3 regions of the Rhizobium centroccidentale genome follow, and region 1 is predicted to be linked to each of the others. Evidence: riboswitches for the same ligand, from Rfam matches in the RefSeq annotation. Region 1 holds a riboswitch; each other region holds the start of a gene.
What was found. A riboswitch is a leader RNA that binds a small molecule or an ion and turns the genes downstream of it on or off. The one in region 1 is predicted to bind cobalamin.
Positions count from the first base shown of each region.

Region 2: another riboswitch for cobalamin. It lies ahead of nrdH (glutaredoxin-like protein NrdH); the one in region 1 lies ahead of cobU (bifunctional adenosylcobinamide kinase/adenosylcobinamide-phosphate guanylyltransferase).
Region 3: another riboswitch for cobalamin. It lies ahead of PH562_RS24515 (aromatic ring-hydroxylating oxygenase subunit alpha); the one in region 1 lies ahead of cobU (bifunctional adenosylcobinamide kinase/adenosylcobinamide-phosphate guanylyltransferase).

Region 1 covers NZ_JAQJCG010000002.1:396,320-399,593, forward strand. Annotated here, with positions in the region: gene PH562_RS03780 (chloride channel protein) at 1-1,060, opposite strand, end outside; cobalamin riboswitch at 1,241-1,638, shown strand; gene cobU (bifunctional adenosylcobinamide kinase/adenosylcobinamide-phosphate guanylyltransferase) at 1,783-2,307, shown strand; gene cobW (cobalamin biosynthesis protein CobW) at 2,313-3,274, shown strand, end outside.
Region 2 covers NZ_JAQJCG010000009.1:159,318-162,591, reverse strand. Annotated here, with positions in the region: gene nrdE (class 1b ribonucleoside-diphosphate reductase subunit alpha) at 1-1,406, opposite strand, end outside; gene nrdI (class Ib ribonucleoside-diphosphate reductase assembly flavoprotein NrdI) at 1,415-1,810, opposite strand; gene nrdH (glutaredoxin-like protein NrdH) at 1,822-2,043, opposite strand; cobalamin riboswitch at 2,290-2,507, opposite strand; gene PH562_RS14475 (hypothetical protein) at 2,667-3,274, shown strand, end outside.
Region 3 covers NZ_JAQJCG010000022.1:88,104-91,377, forward strand. Annotated here, with positions in the region: gene PH562_RS24510 (FAD-binding oxidoreductase) at 1-530, opposite strand, end outside; gene PH562_RS24515 (aromatic ring-hydroxylating oxygenase subunit alpha) at 533-1,777, opposite strand; cobalamin riboswitch at 1,874-2,077, opposite strand; gene PH562_RS24520 (DUF6656 family protein) at 2,425-3,042, shown strand; gene PH562_RS24525 (L-threonylcarbamoyladenylate synthase) at 3,102-3,274, shown strand, end outside.

The sequences.
Region 1 (3,274 bases):
AAGCGAAGAAGAGGCCGCCTCTGAAACCGGAGCCGATCGATATTGCGGAGGCGAGCGATTTCAGCAGGAATAGACCCGCCAAGGCGCCCAGCGTCACGTCCGTAGACAGATTGAGATGCAGCGCGCCATGGCCGGCCGAAAGGACTTGCGGCGAGATCAGCGCCAGTGTTCCGACGACCAGGCCGCCGAGCGCAGGCCGGAAAGGCGGCGCTATGGAGCTCTTGCGTGCCAGTTCCTCGACCCAGGCGACGCCCTGCATGATCAGGATGCCGATACCGGCGCAGAAGGCACCAAGCAGGATGGCTGGAAGATAATCCGCCGGAACGATCGCCCCGAAGTGATCGATATCGATGGCAAAGTCGTCGCCGGCGAGTAGTCTGGCAATCATCGTTGAAATCAGCGCCGAGACGACGACGGGGGTCAGGGTCACGATCGAATAGCTGCCGATGATCAGCTCGAAGGCATAGAAGGCGCCGGTGAGCGGCGCATTGAAGGCGGCTGCGATGGCGCCAGCCGCGCCGCAGCCGACGAGCATGCGCAGGTCTGCGCGGCGCATCTGCATCTTGTAGCCGAATTTGGAGGCAATGCCTGCGGCGAGCTGCGTGTAACCTGCTTCAAGCCCGACAGACGCGCCAAATCCATTGGAGATCAGATTCTGCACCGCGACGATGATGCTGTCGGTAAGCGACATGCGGCCGCCATGCAGCGCATTGGCTTCGATCGGGTCGACCATCGGCTTCTTGCGCGTGCGCGACAATATATAAAGCAGGATGCCGAGAATGATGCCGCCGGCGATCGGCGCGATGAACAACACCGATTTGTCGGGGATCGCCATTGCCGCTGAACTCAAGCGTTCGTAGTCGGTTATGCCGTAGATGACGCTATGAAGCTTACGCGAGATATAGCTCATCGCGGTTACGGCACAGCCGGACGCTATTCCCACCAGGGCGCCGGCAAAAACAAGTCCCAGCTCGCCACGACGCAGCAATGCCCTGAAGCGACCGAGATCGAATAGGACCGAGAAGACGCCGAGACGTCGCGGTTGAAATTTCTGTAGCATTGGAAGCGGACGATACGTTTTTGCTCGAATGTGAGGGCTTACCCTCTATAAACTCCTAACATCAAAGAAATACGGCAAAAAAGCCGCTGATTTCATGCGAATTTTCAACCGATTTCGCAATCAGGATGGCGCAGGTCGCATCCATGCCCTTGATTGACTTGAACTAAGTGAAAGCCTAATCATTGCGGCATAACGAATGGTTCCTGAGCGGCGATCTGCCGCATGGGATGAAAAGGGAATGTGAAGGGGCGGACCCAATCCGGGCGTTCTCATCACAGCCGACCCCGCGACTGTAGAGCGGTCAGGGTCTTTCGTTCGGTTTGAAGTCTATTCCGTTGATGGTTCGCATGGGGCGAACGGGGCGGGGCAGGCGCAAGTCGAAAAAGCCACTGGTGTGGCATCATGATCAACCGGGGCTGGACGCCTCTTATTCTACGAATCGTCCGCCTTTTCATGATGCATTGCCGGGAAGGCGAGAAGGATCCGCTGGCGCACGATCGGGGGCGACCGTTTCGGTCCGCCCCTGTCGCGGCGTCTTATCCGCGAGCCAGGAGACCTGCCATGCGTGCCGGGCGCAGAGCCTGTTTTGGGACGCGAGTTCCGCTGCCAGCACGGAGGTTGTCATGGCGCAAGACGAGTTTTCGGCGTATGGGCGCCTGTTTCCCGGTTCCAGCGACGTGCTGCCGACCCTCGCTTCTGCGTGGTGGGAGCGGACATAGCGCATGTCGACTTCGACTTCCCGAGCTGTTTTCGTCCTTGGCGGCGCGCGTTCCGGCAAATCCAGATTCGCCGAATCTCTGATTTCGGACACGGGTCTCGAACGTCACTATGTGGCGACGGGACGCGCATGGGACGACGAGATGCGCGAGCGCATCGCCCAGCATCGTGCCGATCGCGGCGATCTCTGGCAGACGCATGAGGAGCCGATCGATCTCGTCGGGCAGCTTGCCGCTGTCGACGCGGAGGGGCGGGCGGTGCTTATCGACTGCCTGACGCTCTGGGTGACCAATCTGATGATGGCCGAGCGTGACATGGCGGCGGAATTTGCCGCTCTCACTGCATTTCTACCAACTGCGCGATCAAGGCTCGTTCTCGTCTCCAACGAGGTTGGCCTGGGAATCGTGCCGGAAAATCGCATGGCGCGCGAATTTCGCGACCATGCCGGCCGCCTGCACCAGATGGTCGCTGCGGCAAGTGCCGAAGTTTATTTTATCGCAGCGGGCTTGCCGCTGAAAATGAAGGGCTGATCCATATGAACCAGGAAAAGATTCCCGCCACCGTCATCACCGGCTTCCTGGGAGCCGGCAAGACGACGATGATCCGCAACCTCCTGCAGAATGCCGGTGGCAAGAAGATCGCTCTGATCATCAACGAGTTCGGCGACCTCGGCGTCGACGGCGACGTGCTGAAGGGCTGCGGCGCGGAGAACTGCACCGAGGACGATATCATCGAGCTGACCAATGGCTGCATCTGCTGCACCGTCGCCGACGATTTCATTCCCACCATGACGAAGCTTTTGGAGCGTGATGCGCGCCCGGATCATATCGTCATCGAGACCTCGGGCCTTGCTCTGCCGCAGCCGCTGGTCGCTGCCTTCAACTGGCCCGATATCCGCACCCACGTGACCGTGGACGGCGTCATCACCGTCGTCGACAGCGCCGCCGTTGCCGCCGGCCGCTTTGCCGACGATCACGACGCTGTCGAGGCTGCCCGCGTCGAGGACGACTCGCTGGACCACGAAAGCCCGATCGAGGAACTGTTCGAAGATCAGCTGACCTGTGCCGATCTGATCGTGCTCAACAAGACAGATCTGATCGACGTCGAGGGACTCGGCCGTGTGCGCGCCGAGGTCGCCTCGCGCACCGCCCGCAAGCCGACAATCATCGAGGCGAAGAATGGTGACGTGCCCGCTGCCGTCCTGCTCGGCCTCGGCATCGGCACGGAAGACGATATCGTCAACCGCAAATCCCATCATGAACTGGAGCATGAGGACGGCACGCCGCATGACCATGACGAATTCGACAGCTTCGTCGTCGAACTCGGCCCGATTGCCGATCCGGCCGCCTTCGTCGATGCGCTGAAGCGCGTGATTGCGGAGCATGATGTGCTGCGCCTCAAGGGCTTCGTCGATGTCCCCGGCAAGCCCATGCGCCTGCAGCTTCAGGCCGTCGGCAGCCGCATCGATACCTATTTCGATCGCGCCTGGACGCCGGG
Region 2 (3,274 bases), on a different contig from region 1:
ACGGAGGAGATATGGCTCATGTCCGAGACGGCCGTCAGCGCCCGGATGGACATCTCGATCGTCTTGCCGAAATCCGGGCTGTCCATCGCGGCAGCAATATTCAGAGAACCGAGATTGCAGGAGATGTCCTTGCCCATATGCTTGTAGGACAGGTCGTCGTTGTATTCGCTGGCTTCGCTGACCTGCAGGATTTCCGAGCAGAGATTGCTCATGGTGATGCGGCCGGCAACCGGATTGGCGCGGTTCACCGTGTCCTCGAACATGATGTAGGGATAACCGCTTTCGAACTGGATTTCGGCGATCACCTGGAAGAATTCGCGCGCCTTGATCTTCTTCTTGCGGATGCGGCTGTCGGCCACCATCTCGCGATACTTCTCCGTCACCGAAATCTCGGTAAATGGCACGCCATAAACGCGCTCCACATCATAGGGCGAGAATAGGTACATATCCTCGTTGTTCTTCGCGAGCTCGAAAGTAATGTCCGGAATGACCACGCCGAGCGACAGTGTCTTGATGCGAATCTTCTCGTCGGCATTTTCGCGTTTGGTATCGAGGAAGCGCATGATGTCGGGATGGTGAGCGTTCAGGTAGACGGCGCCCGCCCCTTGCCGCGCGCCAAGCTGGTTGGCGTAGGAGAAGGAGTCTTCCAGCAGCTTCATGACGGGAATGATGCCGGACGACTGGTTCTCGATATGCTTGATGGGTGCGCCGGCCTCACGGATGTTGGTGAGCGATAGCGCCACGCCTCCGCCGCGTTTCGAAAGCTGCAGAGCCGAGTTAATGGCGCGGCCGATCGATTCCATATTGTCTTCGACACGCAGCAGGAAGCAGGAGACCAGCTCTCCGCGCTGCTTCTTGCCGGCATTGAGGAAGGTCGGTGTTGCCGGCTGGAAGCGGCCGGAGATAATCTCGTCCACCAGATCGCGCGCAATCTGCTCGCTGCCCTGCGCCAGCGTCAGCGCGACCATGCAGATGCGGTCTTCATAACGCTCGAGATAGCGTTTTCCATCGAAGGTCTTCAGCGTGTAGCTGGTGTAGTATTTGAAGGCGCCGAGAAAGGTCGGAAAACGGAATTTCTTCGCATAGGCGTGATCGAAGAGATCGCGCACGAAATTGAAGGAATACTGATCCAGAACCTCCTGCTCGTAGTAGCCTTCCCTCACCAGATAATCGAGCTTTTCCCTGAGGTTATGGAAGAAGACCGTGTTCTGATTGACGTGCTGGAGGAAGTATTGCTTGGCCGCCATACGATCCTTGTCGAGCTGGATCTTTCCGTGCTCATCATAGAGGTTCAGCATGGCGTTCAGTGCGTGATAATCCAATGCTGGTTCCGCCGCCTTGGCTGGCCGATCATTCGTGGTAGCAGAAAAAGTGCTCTGCGGTTTTTCGCCCGCGTCCCGCAACAAAGAAGAGCTTAGCGTATCCAAAATCGTTCCAATCCCTGTCTGACATTGGCGACATCCTCATCCGTGCCCAGAAGTTCGAACCGATAGAGATACGGCACCTGGCATTTAGCAGAGATGATGTCGCCGGCGATCCCGTAGGTCGCGCCGAAGTTGCTGTTGCCCGCGGCGATGACCCCGCGGATGTTCGAACGGTTGCCCGCATCGTTGAGGAAGCGGATCACCTGCTTGGGCACGGCCCCTTTGCCACCGTCGCCGCAATAGGTCGGGACGATCAGGACATAGAGCGAGGTCGTTCGAAATTCGTCTCCCGCGGCAAGCGGGATACGAGCAGCCGGCAATGCGAGCTTCGTAACGAAGCGATGGGTATTTTCCGACCGGCTGGAGAAATAGACGATCTCGCCCACCGCCCGGCTCCTTAAGCGAGAGCGCTGATCATGTCGGGACGGAAGCCGGCCCAATGCAACTCCCCGGCGACGACAACCGGAACCTGGCGATAGCCGAGACCCTGCACCAGCTCATAGGCGGCGGCATCGGTCGATACGTCGACGATGGTGTAGTCGATGCCTTGGCGATCAAGCGCGCGGGTCGTGGCTGTGCACTGGACGCAGGCGGGCTTGCTGTAGACGGTGATGCTCATGAGATATCCTCGTATGGATGGGCACGGAAAATCGCTCGGGCATCGGATGATGCCCGCTCGGCGGGTGAAAAGTGGAGCAAACCTAGCCGGCGGCCGGACGCATTTAAGCGGCCGTCACTCGCGCGGGCGACTATAGATACTCAGGAACATGGACTTCACCCCGAAGTTATCAGCGGGATCTTCGAGGAAGCGAGGGCGGCCATTATGCCGCATGGACCATCGCTCGCCAGCCGGACACCCCGCCCGTGGACGTCAATGCTCAAGGCAGGTCTCCTGGCTCGCGGGTCATAACATTCGTCTTGCCTTCCCAAGACACACGGTCTCAGTGACGTCATTGAACGAATGCTCACCGCTCACAGTTGCGGGGGCAGCTCCGGCTTAGCGATCATCATGTTCGCCGACCAGATTCCCGTCTTAGCCTCCAATTCTTGCGAATCAGAAGAACCTCGAACACTATATATAGTATCTTCAGTTAAAATTGCGTCAACTGCTTCGATGGCCTCAAGCCAATTTCGATGTTGATGAATTCCGACAATCTCGCCTGACGCGTGCACAGGGGCTGGACAGATGCAGCGTTACTTCATTACGCTGCATCTGTAATGTTATTACATAAAGGACCCTTCATGCCGAACACAAGCTCTGGTATCCTCCTTGCAGCCTCATCCTTGGCTTGCGCCTTGCTGCTTCCCTTCCCGTCGTTTGCCGACGACGAAAAGGAGACGGAAAGCTGGCGACTATTCGTCGCCGATCACAGCCTGCCGATCGTCCGCGCGATCGATGCCTCAAGTGGCAAGGAAATCGGCCGGTTCGATCTTCACGGCTATGCCTCCCTGTCTCTCAGTCAATCCGGCCGCACCATATTTGCCGTGCAAGGCGAAAAGAATGTGGTCCACGCGATTGCGACCGGCATATCCCTCTCCGACCACGGCGAACATCGCGACATCGAACTTTCCGATCCGAAACTGCTCCGGACATCGATCAAGGGCGAAAAGCCTGGGCACGTGGTGACGCACGGCAACAATGTCGCAATCTTCTACGACCGCGACGACAAGTTCGATCTCCTGTCCGAAAATGGCCTTGCCGAAGGCAAACCCGATATTCGTTCATTCCAGACCATCGCCGCCCACCACGGCGTTGCCGTTCCGATGGGCGACCATCTTCTCGTGTCGGTGCCGAACATGGAGGCTTCCGTGAAGGAAGGCGAGTTGCCGCCGCGCCTCGGCTTGCGCGT
Region 3 (3,274 bases), on a different contig from region 1:
TCGAGCTCGGAACGAAAGATGATGTCGGCCGGGCTGCGCGAGCAGTTGACGAAGGTGATATCAGACAGCGGTGCGATATCGGACATGTAGCGCGTCATCGACATCATCGGCGTGATGCCGGAGCCGGCCGAGACGAAAAGATATTTCTCGCCGGGATGACGGACATGGCTGAAATCGCCGAGCGGGCCGAAAGCCTTGATGCGCATGCCCGGCTTCAGGTTCTCGAACATCCAGCGCGTGCCGATGCTGTCCTTTTGCGCCTTCACCGTCACCGCGACCGAGAAGGGCCGCGACGGCGTGGACGACAGCGTATAGGTGCGCATGACCGGCTCCGGAGCCGTCGGCAGCTCCAGCGTCACGAACTGGCCCGGCAGATAACGGAACCAGTTATCCTTGTCGGACCCGAAGGTGAAGGTCATCACGTCAGGCGCTTCGGGCGTTGCCGAGAGGCATTCGAGCACATGCTGCCTATCATTCCAGGGCTGCATCTGGTCGAGGTGGCGATGCGGAAGGGAGACGGTCATGTTCATGCTCAGGCAACCGCCGACAGCTTGGCCTGATCGCCCTGCAGCCGGTTGATCATGAATGTCGTGTACCATTCGACGAACTGCATGACGCCGCCTTCGTGGATCTCCGAATAGGGACCGGGCTCATAGGCCGGCGAGCGGATGCCGAAGGCATTTTCCTCGACGATGCGGCGGTCCTGATCGTTGGTTTCGGTCCAGACGTGGGTCAGCTCTTCCAGATTATAGTCGACACCTTCGACGGCATCCTTATGGACGAGCCACTTCGTGGTCACGGCAGTTTCCTCGGCGCTGATCGGCAGGACGCGGAAGGAGATCGCGTGGTCGCCGAGCATGTGGTTCCACGTCGTCGGATAGTGGAACAGCAGCATGGTGCCGATGCCGTTGATCGTCACATCGGGCGAGAGCGGCCGCCTGACGGCATTCTGGCCGGACATGGTGTAGCTCTCGGCACCTTCGATCAGCGGCATGCGGGCCGTGCGGAACTGCCCATCCGGCGAGATCTTGAATTCGCTCGGCAGGCCGGCGGCTTCGCAGCGTGCCCAGTGCTCGGTGATGACGGGGTCGCTCATCGCGCCCTGCACGCCGGTCACGGTCGGAGCTTCCGGGAAGGTGCGGCAGAGTTCGGGGTGATTGGCCGCGCAATGATAGCACTCGCGGTTGTTTTCCCAGACGAGCTTCCAGTTGCCCTTCTCGATGATGGTGCTCTGGAAGGCGACCTTGGCTTCGCTGATGCGGTGCGGCGCCATGTAGGGTTCGATCGTGGCGCGAACCGGTGCGAAATCGGGGGCGTTCTGCGCGAGGCAGATGAAGATGTAGCCGCCGACGCTTTCGCAGTGAACCGGCTTTAGCGAATACTGGCTCTTGTCGAAATCCTCCGCCATCTGGCGGGCGAAGAGCAGCGAGCCGTCGAGCTCGTAGGTCCACTGGTGATAGGGGCAGACGAGCTTTGCCGACGAGCCGCGCTCGGTGGTGCAGACACGCGAGCCGCGATGGCGACAGCTATTGTGGAAGGCGCGGATGACCTGATCGCGGCCGCGAACGATCACGACGGGATAATCGCCGATCTGGACGGTGAAATAATTGCCCGCGCGCGGCACTTCGCAATCATGGCCGATAAACAGCCAGTCGCGATAGTAGATCGTCTCCATATCGAGCTTGAAGTAATCCGGATCGGTGTAGAACGGTTGCTCAAGGCTCAAACCCGTCCGGTGGTTCTTCAGTTGCCGCAGAACTTTGCTGCCGATGTCCATTTGCCTATCCTTAGCAGTACCAGAAGGCGGGCAAAGGACATGCGCGGCCGATTGGGAGCGGCCAAAAGCAATGTCCCGACCACCCGCCGCGGTCAGTAAACCTATGTGCCCAAGGCTGGTTTCCGGGCTCTGGAGCGGCCCTGTTTCCAGAGCCCCATGGCACCTTCCCAGGTCGATCGACCCAGTGGCTTTATCCGCCATGCCTCACTCCACCACCGTTGCGGGGGCAGCGCCGGATTTTGACCGGCTTCCCAATTCTCCGTCTCCCTAGCAGACGGCACCTTGAGATTGATGGCATCATAGCTCTCGGCTCCGCCAGCCGCTGCGCTGCAATGCGACATCGGCTCCGAAATTGACGACAGTCGAAACGGGACGCCCGGACGGTTGCGTGCCGCGAGAATATAGAGAGGAAATTCAATTGGTTGGGCGCTTGCATCAGAGACGCTCCGAGCATCGTATGTGCATTCCACCAATGACGCTTTATCCTGATTGCGACAGGTCTGCAAACGGCCGATAATTGGGAGGCTAGTTGCACGGCTGAGAGCGCCGACAGAGCCGCTATCGGGAGCCTTCGGTCCGGCGCGGTCAAGCTCGGCTCAAGCTCCGTAGTCCATCATGTCGCCGAAGAGTTTATAGCGAGATCCGGCATGGCCAAACTCAGATATTTCGACGCTGGGAAGCCCGCCGAGCCTGAACCGGCGCAGCCGGTATCAACGACGGGGTACACCGAATTCCTGCGCACCGGCCGCATCAACCGCAACAGGCCGCATTGGCTGGCAGAAGAGCGCGAATACCTCACCCATGAACAGGTGGCCGAACGCACGGCGCTGAAGCTCCGGGACGCCGGCGAAAAGACCCACGACCGGCTCAACAATTTCCATAGGTCCATCCGCTTCCCGAAGCTCATCTTTCATCACACGCTGAAGGACACGCCGCATCTCGGCTATTGCCATGTCACCGCCGCGCGGACGCAATTCGCCCAATATGAGCAGGTGAACTGGGCCTTCTACATAGCCAACTTCTTTGCCCGGATCGGCCACGAAGAGAACTTCTTCGAGGATATCAGCCTCAAATATTCGCGGATGTATTTCGCGGTCGCCATCCATCCGGACAGGCAAGCCGAAGACAAGAAGCTGACGATCAATCGCGACGTCCGCGGCAACGGCGTACTGTTCCACACCCACGATCCGCAGATCGCCATCCGCAACGTTCTTCTGCTCGGCGCCCGCAACGAGCAGCTTCGCGACATCATTCGCCAGCTTTGACGATTGATCCGAAAACTCGAAGGGCATAAGAAACGGCCTGAACTGCAAGCAGGCAGGCCATGGCACGACACATAGATATTCTCGAACATCCGCAAACGGCAATAGAGGTCGCGACGGCTACCCTTGCCGAGGGCCTGCCGATCGGGCTGCCGACGGAGACGGTCTACGGCCTTGCCGCCGATGCCACCAATCCTGCCGCGATTACCCGGATCTACGAGACGAAGGGGCGGCC